3 regions of the Modestobacter italicus genome follow, and region 1 is predicted to be linked to each of the others. Evidence: riboswitches for the same ligand, from Rfam matches in the RefSeq annotation. Region 1 holds a riboswitch; each other region holds the start of a gene.
What was found. A riboswitch is a leader RNA that binds a small molecule or an ion and turns the genes downstream of it on or off. The one in region 1 is predicted to bind cyclic di-AMP.

Region 1 (3,894 bases):
CGGCGTCCTGGTCGACCCCGCCGGCGAGGCGGCGTTCACCGCGCTGGACACCGAGCTCGCCGGCGCGCCGGTCGACTACGCGAAGCTGGTGCACGACTGCAAGCGTGAGGTCACCGACGGCATGCTCGGCTCGGAGGTGGCCCGGCTGCAGCGCATCGTCGGCGACCTCGGGGGGGCGGGGAGTGCGGCAGTGCCCGCCGAGCAGGTCACCGAGGGGCTCGCGGAGCTGCTGGCCAGCTTCCCGGTCTACCGGAGCTACCTGCCCGACGGCCGGGAGCACCTGGACGAGACGGTCGCCGCGGTCAAGCAGCGCCGCCCCGACCTGACCGCGGCCGTCGACGCCCTGCACCCGCTGCTGGGCACCGCCGGCACGGAGCTGGCCACCCGGTTCGAGCAGACCTCCGGGCCGGTCATGGCCAAGGGCGTGGAGGACAGCGCCTACTACCGGTGGGCGCGGTTCGTCGCGCTGAACGAGGTCGGCGGCGACCCGGCCCGGTTCGGGACGACGGTCGCGGGGTTCCACGCGGCGCAGCAGCACCGGGCCGCGGTGAAGCCGGCGTCGATGACGACGCTGTCCACCCACGACACCAAGCGCAGCGAGGACGTGCGGGCGCGGCTCGCCGTGCTGGCCGAGCAGCCGACCGAGTGGGCGGAGCTGGTCCGCGAGCTGCTGGCCCGGCACCCGCTGGCCGACCGGTCGCTGGCGCACCTGGTGTGGCAGAACCTGGTCGGTGCGTGGCCGCTGACCCGCGAGCGGGCGCACGCCTACGTCGAGAAGGCCGCCCGTGAGGCCGGCACCTCGACCACCTGGACCAACCCGGTGCAGGAGTTCGAGGACCAGCTGCACGCGCTGGTCGACGCCGCCTTCGACGACCCGACGACGCACGCCGCGATCGAGGCGTTCGTCGCGCGCATCGCGCCGTCGGGGTACGCCAACTCGCTGTCGCAGAAGCTGCTGCAGCTGACGATGCCCGGCGTCCCGGACGTCTACCAGGGCACCGAGCTGTGGGACTTCTCGCTGGTCGACCCGGACAACCGCCGTCCGGTCGACTACGACCTGCGCCGCAGCCTGCTCGCCCGGCTGGACGAGGGCTGGGTGCCGCCGGTCGACGAGACCGGCGCGGCCAAGCTGCTGGTGGTCTCCCGGGTGCTGCGGCACCGGCGGGACCACCCGGAGGCCTTCGACGGGTACACCCCGCTCGAGGCCACCGGGGCGGCCGCGGACTCCGTCGTCGCCTTCGACCGCGGCGGGGTCGTCGCGGTGGCGACCCGGCTGCCGGTGCACCTCGCGGCCACCGGGTGGGGCGACACCGCGCTGCAGCTGCCGACCGGCGCCTGGCGGGACCTGCTCACCGGCGCGCGGGTGGTCTCCGCCGCCAACGGGGTCGCGCTGAGCGAGGTGCTCGCCCAGCTCCCGGTCGCCCTGCTCGTCCGCGGCTGAGAAGGGCCCCCTTCCTCCCCACCCTTCGCAGGTTCAGGGTGGGCCCCTGGAAGGGGGCCGCTCCAGCACGTCACGGAGCGCGCGGTGGTGGCTGTGGGGGATCCCACATCAACAGAGTGTCAGGGGCCGGGGACCCGCAGCTGTCCCCGGCCCGGCCTGTCGGGGGTCGTCGTGGTCCGGGTGTCGGAGCGCGGCTGACTCGGGAAGCGAGACCCGCAGGTCTCGCTTACCGTTCTCGACGTCCCGGGCCGCACTGGCCGGGCACGAGGCGCCGGACCGCCGAACCCCGTCCGCCGGCAGCCTGACACCGACCCACCCAGGACGGGGGCGGGGGACCCACTTCCGACGCGCCTGCGCGTCTCGGGGTGAAGCCGTGCCGTGCCCTCAGGGCGCTGACCGGCCGGGCACCGATTCGCCCGAACCCGACAGCTCACCTCGTAGGCGGTGATCGGGAGGATCACCCATGTTCGAGTCCCTGCACGTCCGCGTCCGCCGCACCGTCGCGGGCGGGGCCGTCGCCCTCGGCGCTGCCGCCGTCGGCATCGGCCTGCTCGCCACCCCGGCCTCCGCGGCGGCGACGCACGACTGGACCGGTGTCGCCGAGTGCGAGTCCGGCGGCAACTGGAGCATCAACACCGGCAACGGCTACTACGGCGGCCTGCAGTTCTCCCAGAGCACCTGGGCGGGCTACGGCGGCACGGCGTTCGCGGCGCGGGCCGACCTGGCCACGCCGGCGCAGCAGATCGAGATCGCCGAGAAGGTCCTCGTCGGTCAGGGCGTCGGCGCGTGGCCGACCTGCGGCAAGTACCTCGCCGCGGGCACCACCCCGTCGGGGGGCGCCCCCGGGCCCCGCCCCGGCGCCGGCTCCGGCCCCCGCGCCGGCTCCGGCCGCGGGCGGTTCGTACACCGTCCAGGCCGGCGACACCCTGGCGGAGATCGCGGCCGCCCACGGCACGACCTGGCAGGCGCTCGCCGCGCTGAACGCGTCGACCGTGAGCGACCCGAACCGCATCTCCGTCGGACAGGTGCTGGCCGTCTGAGCACCACCGGGCAGCCGGGGGGACACCCCCTCCGGCTGCCCGGGGCGGCGCCGCTCAGCCGAGCGTGCGCGGCAGCCCCAGCGAGGCGGCGAGCGCCGACTCGAAGTGCACGAGCTCCCCGATCCGGTCCCCGTCGAGCGCCAGCACGAGGACGCCCACGACGTGCAGCACGCCGGTCACCGGGTCCCGCACGTACTCCCCCAGCGCCGGCTGCCCGTTCGCCCGCACCGGCACCATCCGCGCGATGGCGCGGCGGTGACCGTCGATCGCGGAGAAGAACCGGTGCACCGCCTCGGTCCCTCGGTACTCGAACGGCAACGGCGGCATGCGCACCCACACGTCGTCGGTCATCAGCGCCACCAGCGCGTCGACGTCCTCCCCGGTGAAGGCCGTGACGAAGCGGTCGACCAGGGCGCGCTCCACGGGTCCCCCGGCCGGCGGCGCCGGCCGCCCCGCCGAGGAGGCGGTCGCCATCGTGGCCCGGGCCCGCTTCAGCGCGCTCGTGACGGCGTCCGTGGTGAGACCGAGCAGCTCCGCGGTCTCCGCCGCGCGGTAGCCCAGCACGTCGCGGAGCAGCAGGACGGCGCGCTGGTTCGGCGGGAGCAGCTGGACGGCGGTCACGAACGCCAGCGTCACCGTCTCCCGGGACTCGTAGCGCGCCTCGGGCCCCGGCGCCGCGTCCGCCAGACCGTCCAGCAGCACGTCCGGGTAGGGCTGCAGCCACGGCACCTCCCCCCACCGGGAGGGCTCGGGCGGCGCCACCGGCAGCTGCTCCGCGGCGACCGGGCGCCGCGCCGCCGAGCGCAGCTGGTTCAGGCACCGGTTCGTGACCACGCGGTACAGCCAGGTGCGCACCGAGGACCTCCCCTCGAACGAGCCCAGGCCCGTCCACGCCGACAGCAACGCCTCCTGGAGCGCGTCCTCGGCGTCCTGCCGGGAGCCGAGCATCCGGTAGCAGTGCACCTGCAGCTCGCGCAGGTACGGCGCCACGACCGCGGCGAACGCCTCGTGGTCGCCCGCCCGGGCCTGCTCGAACAGGTCGACCGGCACCGCGCACCCCCTCGCTCTCGTCCTGCCCGTACCGACCCCGCGGGACGCCGGAACTGGTCGGTGCCGGCGAGCCCAGATCCCGCTGCGCCCGGTGTCAGTCCTGGTAGCGCGGGCACCCGGTCCGCGCAGAACGGAGACGACACCATGTCGACGCACGAGGACCCCGTCCGCGACCGCACCGTCCTGGTCACCGGCGCCGGCCGGGGCATCGGAGCCGCCCTGGTCGAGGAGCTGCTGCGGCGGGGCGCGCGCCGCGTCCACGCCGGCACCCGGGGCCGGCTGGTCCACCCCGACCCCCGCGTCTCGGCCCTGCGCCTCGACGTGACCGACCACGCCGAGGTCCGGGCGGCGGCCCGGGCGCTG
Region 2 (3,894 bases), 380 kb from region 1:
GCACAGCCGATCCGACGCCGGGGGCCGCTGCCAGGGTCGGCGGAAAGCCCCCCACGCAAGGAGATCGACATGGCCCCCGACACCATCGTGCTCGTCCACGGCTTCTGGGTGACCCCGCGCAGCTGGGAGAACTGGAAGGCGCACTACGAGGCCCGCGGCTTCCGCGTGCTCACCCCGACCTACCCCGGCTTCGAGGTCGAGGTCGAGGCGCTCAACGCCGACCCGACGCCGATCGCGGAGGTGACGCTGCCGCAGATCGTCGACTCCATGGCGCAGGTGGTCGGCGCGCTGGAGACCCCGCCGGTCCTGATCGGCCACTCCGCCGGCGGGACGATCACCCAGCTGCTGCTGGACCGCGGGTACGGGGCCGTCGGCGTCGTCCTCAACTCCGCGCCGACCGAGGGCGTGAAGGTGACGCCGCTGTCCCAGGTCCGCTCGACGTGGGAGGTGCTGAAGAACCCGGCGAACCGGCACCGGGCGGTCGGGTTCAGCTGGGAGCAGTGGCACTACGCGTTCACGAACACCTTCAGCGAGGAGGAGTCGCGGGCGTTGTACGAGCGGTACGCCATCCCCGCGTCCGGCGGCATCCTGTGGAACTCGGTGCTGGCCAACCTGATGCCCGGGCCGCAGGACGCGCACGTCGACTACCGCAACGCCGCCCGTCCGCCGCTGCTGTTCGTCTCCGGCAGCGAGGACCACATCATGCCGCCGGCGGTGCAGCGGTCGAACGCGAAGCACTACTCGGACGACACGGTCACCGAGGTGCGCGAGTACGCCGGCTACCCGCACCTGCTGCCGGCCGCGCCGGGCTGGGAGCAGATCGCCGACGACGTCCTGGACTGGGCGCTGGCGCACGCGACCGGCGCGGCGTCCCGGGTGCCGTGAGGCTGACCCACGTCGGCGGACCGACGCTGCTCGTCGAGGTCGCCGGCTGGCGCCTGCTCACCGACCCCACGTTCGACCGGCCGGGCCGGCGGTACGCCTTCGGCTGGGGGACCAGCTCGCGCAAGGTGACCGGGCCGGCGCTCGAACCCGCCGACCTGCCGCCGCTGGACGCCGTGCTGCTCACCCACGACCACCACGCCGACAACCTGGACGACGCCGGTCGTGCGCTGCTGCCGTCGGCCCCGGTGGTGGTGACGACGGCGTCCGGGGCGGCCCGGCTCGGCGGCACCGCCCGCGGGCTCCGGCCCTGGCAGACGACGGTGCTCGAGGCCCCCGGGCGCCCGAGCCTGGAGGTGACGGCGACCCCGGCCCGGCACGGTCCGCCGCTGAGCCGCCCGATCGCCGGGGACGTCGTGGGCTTCGCGCTGCGCTGGGAGGGGCAGCGGGACGGCGTGCTGTGGATCTCCGGTGACACGGTGCTGTTCGGCGGGCTGCGCGAGGTGGCCGAGCGGCTGCGGGTCGACACCGCGGTGCTGCACCTGGGCGGCGTCCGGTTCCCGGTCACCGGCCCGCTGCGGTACTCCATGACCGGCCGGCACTTGGTGGAGCTGTGCGAGCTCCTCGCCCCCCGCACCGTCGTCCCGGTGCACTACGAGGGGTGGAGCCACTTCGCCGAGGGCCGTGCCCAGGTGGAGCGGGAGCTGGCCCGCGCGCCCGAGGTGCAGCGCACGGTCCGGTGGCTGCCGCGGGGTGAGGCCGTCGAGCTGGCACCGGTCTGACCTGTGCCGGGCTCCGGCGTCCGGGGAGGACGTCGGGGCCCGGCGGCAGGACGTCAGGCCAGGCGGCGGGCGGTGTTGTAGCTCGGCATCGAGTTGATGTTCGTGATCTTGACGACCGACCCGGCGGTCGGCGCGTTGACCATCTGGCCGTTGCCGATGTAGATGCCCACGTGGCTGACCGGGCTGTAGAAGAAGACCAGGTCACCGGGCTTCAGGTCGGACTTGGCGACGTACGTGCCCATGGTCGACTGGGTCTTCGAGGAGTGCGGCAGCGAGATCCCGGCGGCCTTGTAGGCGTACTGGGTCAGGCCGGAGCAGTCGAAGGAGTTCGGGCCCGCTGCGGCCCAGACATAGGGGTCACCCAGCTGGGCGAGCGCCGTGTCGACGGCGATCTGGGCCTTGGCGGTCGAGGCGGCAGCCGGGGCGGCGGCCACGGCTGCGGTGTCGGGCGCTGCCGCCTGGGCGGCCAGCGGGGTGAGGACGAGGCCGGCACCGGTGAGCAGGGCGACGAGGGCGCCACGGGCGGTACGGCGTGCGGGGGCAGTGCGCATGGTCGTCACGGACGACGTTTCTCCTGGTTCTCCACGACCGCCTACCGAGTTAGCTGACGGGTTCGGGCGGGGAACTCGCCCGGCGCACCGGCTGGATGCCCGGTCGCGCTTCACCCCAGGACTGCACTGGGTCCTCGGCCCGGTTCGCTCAGCGACGCTGCTGAGGTCGCCCGGCTCGGCGGTGCCCGGCGGGTGTCACCCGGAAGGTGACGACTGGACCCGGCGGGCGCGACGAACGTAAGGGCGGGACGGGAGGGACGCTCGTGGACGCTGCGTGATCGACCAGTGACCAAGACAAGATGTTGACAAGGCGACGCGCGCCGACTCGCCGAGCGTGACCAGCACCGGGACCGCGGGGCCGCTCTTTGACGTCTCAACAGTTCCGCGGTCGTAGTTGGTCAAGCCATCTTGGTCGGCTGCGCGCGCCTGAACGTGCGGTGACCAAGTGGCCACGGAGACGTCGCAGATCGGGGCCCGCGACACGCCGTGATCGCCGCTCATCCGGGTGCCAGGCGGAAGACCGGCCAGCCGATCTCGGTCCGCCAGGCCGTCGGGTCGGGGTCGTCGCGCGGGCCGACCAGATAGGTCTCGCGCACCGGGCCGGCCACCGCGAGGGTGTGCTCGACCACCCAGCTGCCGAGCTCGCCGTAGGTGACGTCGATGGTGTCGTGGTCGCCGACGTGCGTGGTCACCGCCAGCTCGACCGCGGGGAGCGTCACCGGGTGCACGCGCCCGGTGCGCGGGGGAGCGGTGACCGGGCGGTGCACCAGCACGCGCCCCCGGCCGGTGGTGAACAGCTCGTTGTCGTACAGCCCGCCGGGCGGGCCGGGGGTCCCGACGAGCGCGTCCAGCTCGGCCATCGCGCCGGAGTACCAGGCCAGGACGTCGTCCAGCTCGACCGTCGCCTCGACCGCGGCGACGGTCGTGGCCGGGACCGCCCGCAGCTCGACGTCCAGGGTGGCCGGCTCCGGGCGGAGCAGTCGCTGCAGCGAGGTCACCGCCGCCCGGGTGCGCTCGAGCTGGTCCTCGAGCCGCTGCAGGTGGTCGGCGACGAGCCCGGCCCGCGTGCCCGGGTCGGGGGTCTGCAGGATCCGCTGGACGTCGGGGAGCGGGACGTCGAGCTCGCGCAGTCGGTGGATCACCTGGGCCGCCGGGATCTGCTCGGCGCTGTAGTAGCGGTAGCCGCTGGCCTGGTCGACGCGGGCCGGCTCCAGCAGGCCGGCGTCGTGGTAGCGCCGCAGGGTGCGCACGCTGAGGTGGGTGAGCTGGGCGAACTCGCCGATGGTCAGCACGCGGCGACTCTGCACCCTCTCCCCGCGGGAGGGTCCAGCGCTTGACCCGCCTGCTGCGGGAGGCAGCACGGTCGGTGCATGACCACATCGACCACCCCCACCGAGCTCCCCGCCGTGATCCGCGGCTACCTGACCGCCGAGGACCCCGACGCCGCCCTGCACACCTTCACCGACGACGCCGTGGTCGTCGACGAGGGCGCGACCCACCGCGGCACCGACGCCGTGCTCGGCTGGCTGCACCGCGCGGCGTCGGAGTACACGTACACGGCTGAGCTGACCGGGGCCGAGCGCATCGACCCCGACCACTGGCTCGCCGTCCAGCACTTGGTCGGGGACTTCCCGGGTGGCGTGGTCGACCTGCGCTACCACTTCACCCTGCGCGATGAC
Region 3 (3,894 bases), 1.9 Mb from region 1:
ACGAGGCCCCCACCGCGCGCCGCACCGTGCGGGTGCTGCTCGTCGGGCTGGTCGCCTGGGGCCTGCCGATCGCGGCCGTCGGCGTGCTGACCGGTGCGCACAGCGTGTTCACCGAGCAGGCGCTCTTCTTCTCCGGCGCCGCGGTGGTCACCTTCGGCGGCGCCTACGCCGTGCTCGCCTACGTCGCGCAGCAGGCCGTGGCCGTCTACGGCTGGCTGTCCCCCGGCGAGATGGTCCGCGGCCTGGCGCTGGCCGAGACGACGCCCGGGCCGCTGGTCATGGTGGTCCAGTTCGTCGCCTTCCTCGGCGCCTACCGGGCACCCGGCGACCTGGACCCCTGGGTTGCCGCGGTGCTGGCCTCGCTGCTGGTCACCTGGGTGACCTTCGTGCCGAGCTTCCTGTTCGTGCTGCTCGGCGCCCCGTACATGGAGCAGCTGCGCGGCAACCGGTCGCTGTCGGCGGCGCTCACCGGGATCACCGCCGCCGTGGTCGGCGTCATCGCGAACCTGGGCGTGTACTTCGCGGTGCACACGCTGTTCTCCGGCGTCGTCGAGGTCGACCGCGGTCCGCTGTCGCTCGAGCTGCCCGACCTGACCACCCTGCGGCCGGTGCCGCTCGTCATCGCCGCGGTCGCCGCGGTGCTGCTCTTCCGGCTGCGGTGGTCGGTGCTGCGGACGCTCGGCGTCGCCGCGCTGCTCGGCCTGGTCGCCGGCCTCGTGGGGCTGCCGGTCGGCTGACCGGCCCGCCTCACGACACCGCGGCGCGCACCAGCTCGGCGACCCTGGCCTCCACCTCGGGCGTCCACCGGGTGAGGGCGAACGACACCGCCCACATGTCGCCGTCGTCGAGGTGTGCCGGGTCCTGGAACTCCATCGTCGTGTAGCGCTGGCCGAACTTGCCGGCGTTCTTCACCGCGACGACGACCTTGCCCTCGGCGTTGGTGTAGGCCGGCATGCCGTACCAGGTCTTGGGCAGCAGGTCCGGGGCGGCGGCGCTGACGGTCACGTGCACGCGCTCGGCGAGGGCGCGGTCCTCCGGGGTCATCTTCGCGATGGCGTCCAGGAGCGCCTGCAGCCCGTCGGCCTTCTTGGCGCCGCCCTTCTCCGCCCGGAGCTCCTCCGCGCGCGCCTTCATCGCGGCCCGCTCGTCGGCGCTGAAGCCTCCTGCCCCGGTCGTGCTGGTCTGTGCGGTCATCCTCGGCACCCCTCTCGCATCCGTGGGCTCCGCCCTCACGTGGAGCCGGTCGAGGAGAGGCTAGGACCGGCGATCGCGCCGGAGCTTCTCGATTCCTGACGGATCGGCTACGGGGCGACACCTCCCGTCCCTCCGCGCGTTGACGGCTCGCGGCCCCGTGACCAGTCCGTTACCACATCGCCCCGGCGCGGCGACGGCGCAGGACCTGCCACGACCGCGCCCTCGCGTTGTCGTGGATGTACAGCGGGCCCTACGGTCTGGGCGTCCGGTCGGTCGTCACCTCCCCTCCCGGGGACCCTGACCGGATGCCGCCGAGTCCCGTCCGCCACCGCGGCGGGAGCCGGGGACCCACCGAACCCGGGGTGAGTCCCGCCCGTCGAGCCTGAGCTCGAGGGGCGGGTAGGGCGTCTCCCCGCCCGAACCCGTCAGCTGACCCGGTAGGCGGCCACGGGAGAACGGAGAGCCCACCACATGGTGCGCTCACGGGCCTGTCCAGTGCCCGCGAGCACCCGTCGCGCACGACACCGCGACGCCTCGCCGCGCACCTGAGCCGGCGCAGCCACCGCACCCGTCCCGGGGTCTCCCCGCGTCGAGCCGGACCGCCCGGACCTGACCAGGTCCGCGGGCTCTCCGGTGGGTGCCGCACGCCCGGCTGCTGAACCGGCCGTCCACCCGGACACCTGACCGACGCACCCGCCACACCGAGGTCGTACCGATGACGGACGGCCCGTGGCCCTCCCCGAGGAGTTGCTCCCCATGCACGTGGACCGCCAGCACACCGTCCTGCCGCACGACCGTGACCTGCGCACCGGCCTCCGCCCCCGGGTGCTCCGCGGAGCGGCCGTCTGCGCGTTCTCCCTCGCGTTCGGCCTCGCGGGCCAGTCGGTCGCCCAGGCCGACGACCCCTGGGACCGTTCGGGCGGTCAGAGCCAGGGGAACTGGGGCGACCGGGGTGCCGCTCCCGCACCGGCTCCCGCCCCCGCGCCGGCTGCTGCGCCCGCGCCCGCGCCGGCGGCAGCTCCGGCCGGCGACCTGACCGGCAAGCCGACCGGCACCTCGACCGCGTACAGCGCCTGGGCGCCCCACGTCCGCCCGGTGGTCGCTGAGGTCGTCGCCGGGTTCGGGGTCTCCACCGTCTACACCCGACCCGGTCACTCCCCGACCCAGCAGCTCGCCGCCGACTTCATGGTCTACAGCGACGGGGCCAAGGGCAACGCCGTCGCCCAGTACGTGATCGACAACGCCGCCCGCATGAAGGTCGACTACGTCATCTACAAGCAGCGGATCTTCATGATCGGCGGCTCCGGCTGGAAGGCCATGGAGGACCGCGGATCGCCCACCGCCAACCACATGGACCACGTCCACGTCAGCTTCAACCCCTGATCCACGGGTGACCGGCGCCGGAGGCGATCCCGGGATCGCCTCCGGCGCCGCGCTCGCGACGCGCGCCAGCGAGGATGACGGCGTGGCCATCGACTTCTCCGCGTCCTACCCCGCCCCGCCGGACGCCGTCCTCGCCCTGCTCACCGACGAGGCCTTCCTCCGCGACCGGGCCGCGGCGCTCGGCGGGCAGGCCGAGGAGGTGACCGTGACCGGGCAGGTCAGCACCGTCCGCCTCGCCGCGCCCACCGCCGGCATCCCCACGGTCTTCGCCCGGTTCGTCGGCTCGTCGGTCGCCGTCGTCGAGCGCACCACCTGGACGCCGGACGGCGCCGGGCACCGCGGCGCGCTGGACGTGCGGGCCGAGGTCTTCGGCCGGACGGTCCAGGTCACCGGCGAGCGGCTGCTGACCCCGGCCGCCGACGGCACCCGCTCGACCGTCACCGGGACGGCGCGCGTCGACGCACCGCTGATCGGGCGGCAGGCCGAGGGCGCGGTCAGCGAGCTCGTCGCGGTGGTGCTGCGCCGGGAGGACGAGCTGCTCCGCCGCCGGCTGGGCTGACCGTCGGCACCGGCTGCGACGATCACGGCATGGTCGCCTTCTTCGTCCCCCGGGCCAGCGACGACGAGCAGGCCGAACGGCTCTACGACGCCCTGGCCGAGTTCGCCGGCTGCGAGCCGGCCGCCCCCGCCGACCGGGTGCGGGCCATCGACTTCACCCACGACGGCGCCCAGTGGCGGGCGGAGGTCGGCGAGGAGCTGCGCGGCCGCCGGACGACCTAGCAGCTGCGCCGCGGCGAGCTGCTCGAGCACACCGTGGAGCTGACCTCCACCTCCCGGGTGCTGGCCATCTACCCCGGCACCCCGTTCACCGTGGTCACCGACGCCCAGCCGATCACCGGCGCCACCTCGGAGTGGGCCAACCCGTTCACCGCCGAGCCGGACGCCGTCACGCCCTTCGACCGGAGGTGACCCCTCGGCCGGCCCCCTCACACCCGTCACACGCAAGGCCACGGCACGTGAGGAACCGGCTACGCACCGGGCGGAACGCGGGAGTACCGGATCTCAAGCGTTCCACCCCGTTGACGCGGCGGAACGACACGCCTGTGATCAGTGCATGGCCACGCTCCTGGTCGACGACGTCGTCCCCTTCGAAGACTGGCCGTCCGCCGCCCGCGCCTCACTGGCCTTCCTGCACCGCACCGTCGGGCTCGACGTCTGGGTGGTGACCGAGGTCCGCGAGCCGCTGCAGGTGGTGCTGCACTCCCACCCCTCGGAGGTCCTGCCGCCGGGGAGCTCCATCTCCTGGGACCGCAGCTT

Region 2: linked by a shared signal. The riboswitch ahead of MODMU_RS19250 (C40 family peptidase) and the one ahead of MODMU_RS30100 (transglycosylase family protein) in region 1 are both predicted to bind cyclic di-AMP.
Region 3: linked by a shared signal. The riboswitch ahead of MODMU_RS28875 (VldE C-terminal domain-containing protein) and the one ahead of MODMU_RS30100 (transglycosylase family protein) in region 1 are both predicted to bind cyclic di-AMP.

The regions. Positions count from the first base shown of each region.
Region 1 covers NC_017955.1:3,657,861-3,661,754, forward strand. The annotation lists gene treY (malto-oligosyltrehalose synthase) at 1-1,441, shown strand, start outside; cyclic di-AMP (ydaO/yuaA leader) riboswitch at 1,740-1,901, shown strand; partial or broken gene MODMU_RS30100 (transglycosylase family protein) at 1,905-2,180, shown strand; gene MODMU_RS17490 (RNA polymerase subunit sigma-70) at 2,536-3,531, opposite strand; gene MODMU_RS17495 (SDR family NAD(P)-dependent oxidoreductase) at 3,676-3,894, shown strand, end outside.
Region 2 covers NC_017955.1:4,040,839-4,044,732, reverse strand. The annotation lists gene MODMU_RS19260 (alpha/beta hydrolase) at 70-885, shown strand; gene MODMU_RS19255 (MBL fold metallo-hydrolase) at 882-1,664, shown strand; gene MODMU_RS19250 (C40 family peptidase) at 1,718-2,215, opposite strand; cyclic di-AMP (ydaO/yuaA leader) riboswitch at 2,240-2,379, opposite strand; gene MODMU_RS19245 (MerR family transcriptional regulator) at 2,713-3,507, opposite strand; gene MODMU_RS19240 (nuclear transport factor 2 family protein) at 3,586-3,894, shown strand, end outside.
Region 3 covers NC_017955.1:1,792,276-1,796,169, reverse strand. The annotation lists gene chrA (chromate efflux transporter) at 1-737, shown strand, start outside; gene MODMU_RS08755 (iron chaperone) at 748-1,194, opposite strand; cyclic di-AMP (ydaO/yuaA leader) riboswitch at 1,494-1,653, shown strand; gene MODMU_RS28875 (VldE C-terminal domain-containing protein) at 1,951-2,577, shown strand; gene MODMU_RS08745 (DUF2505 domain-containing protein) at 2,660-3,136, shown strand; gene MODMU_RS08740 (hypothetical protein) at 3,166-3,357, shown strand; gene MODMU_RS28415 (hypothetical protein) at 3,391-3,546, shown strand; gene MODMU_RS08735 (GAF domain-containing protein) at 3,692-3,894, shown strand, end outside.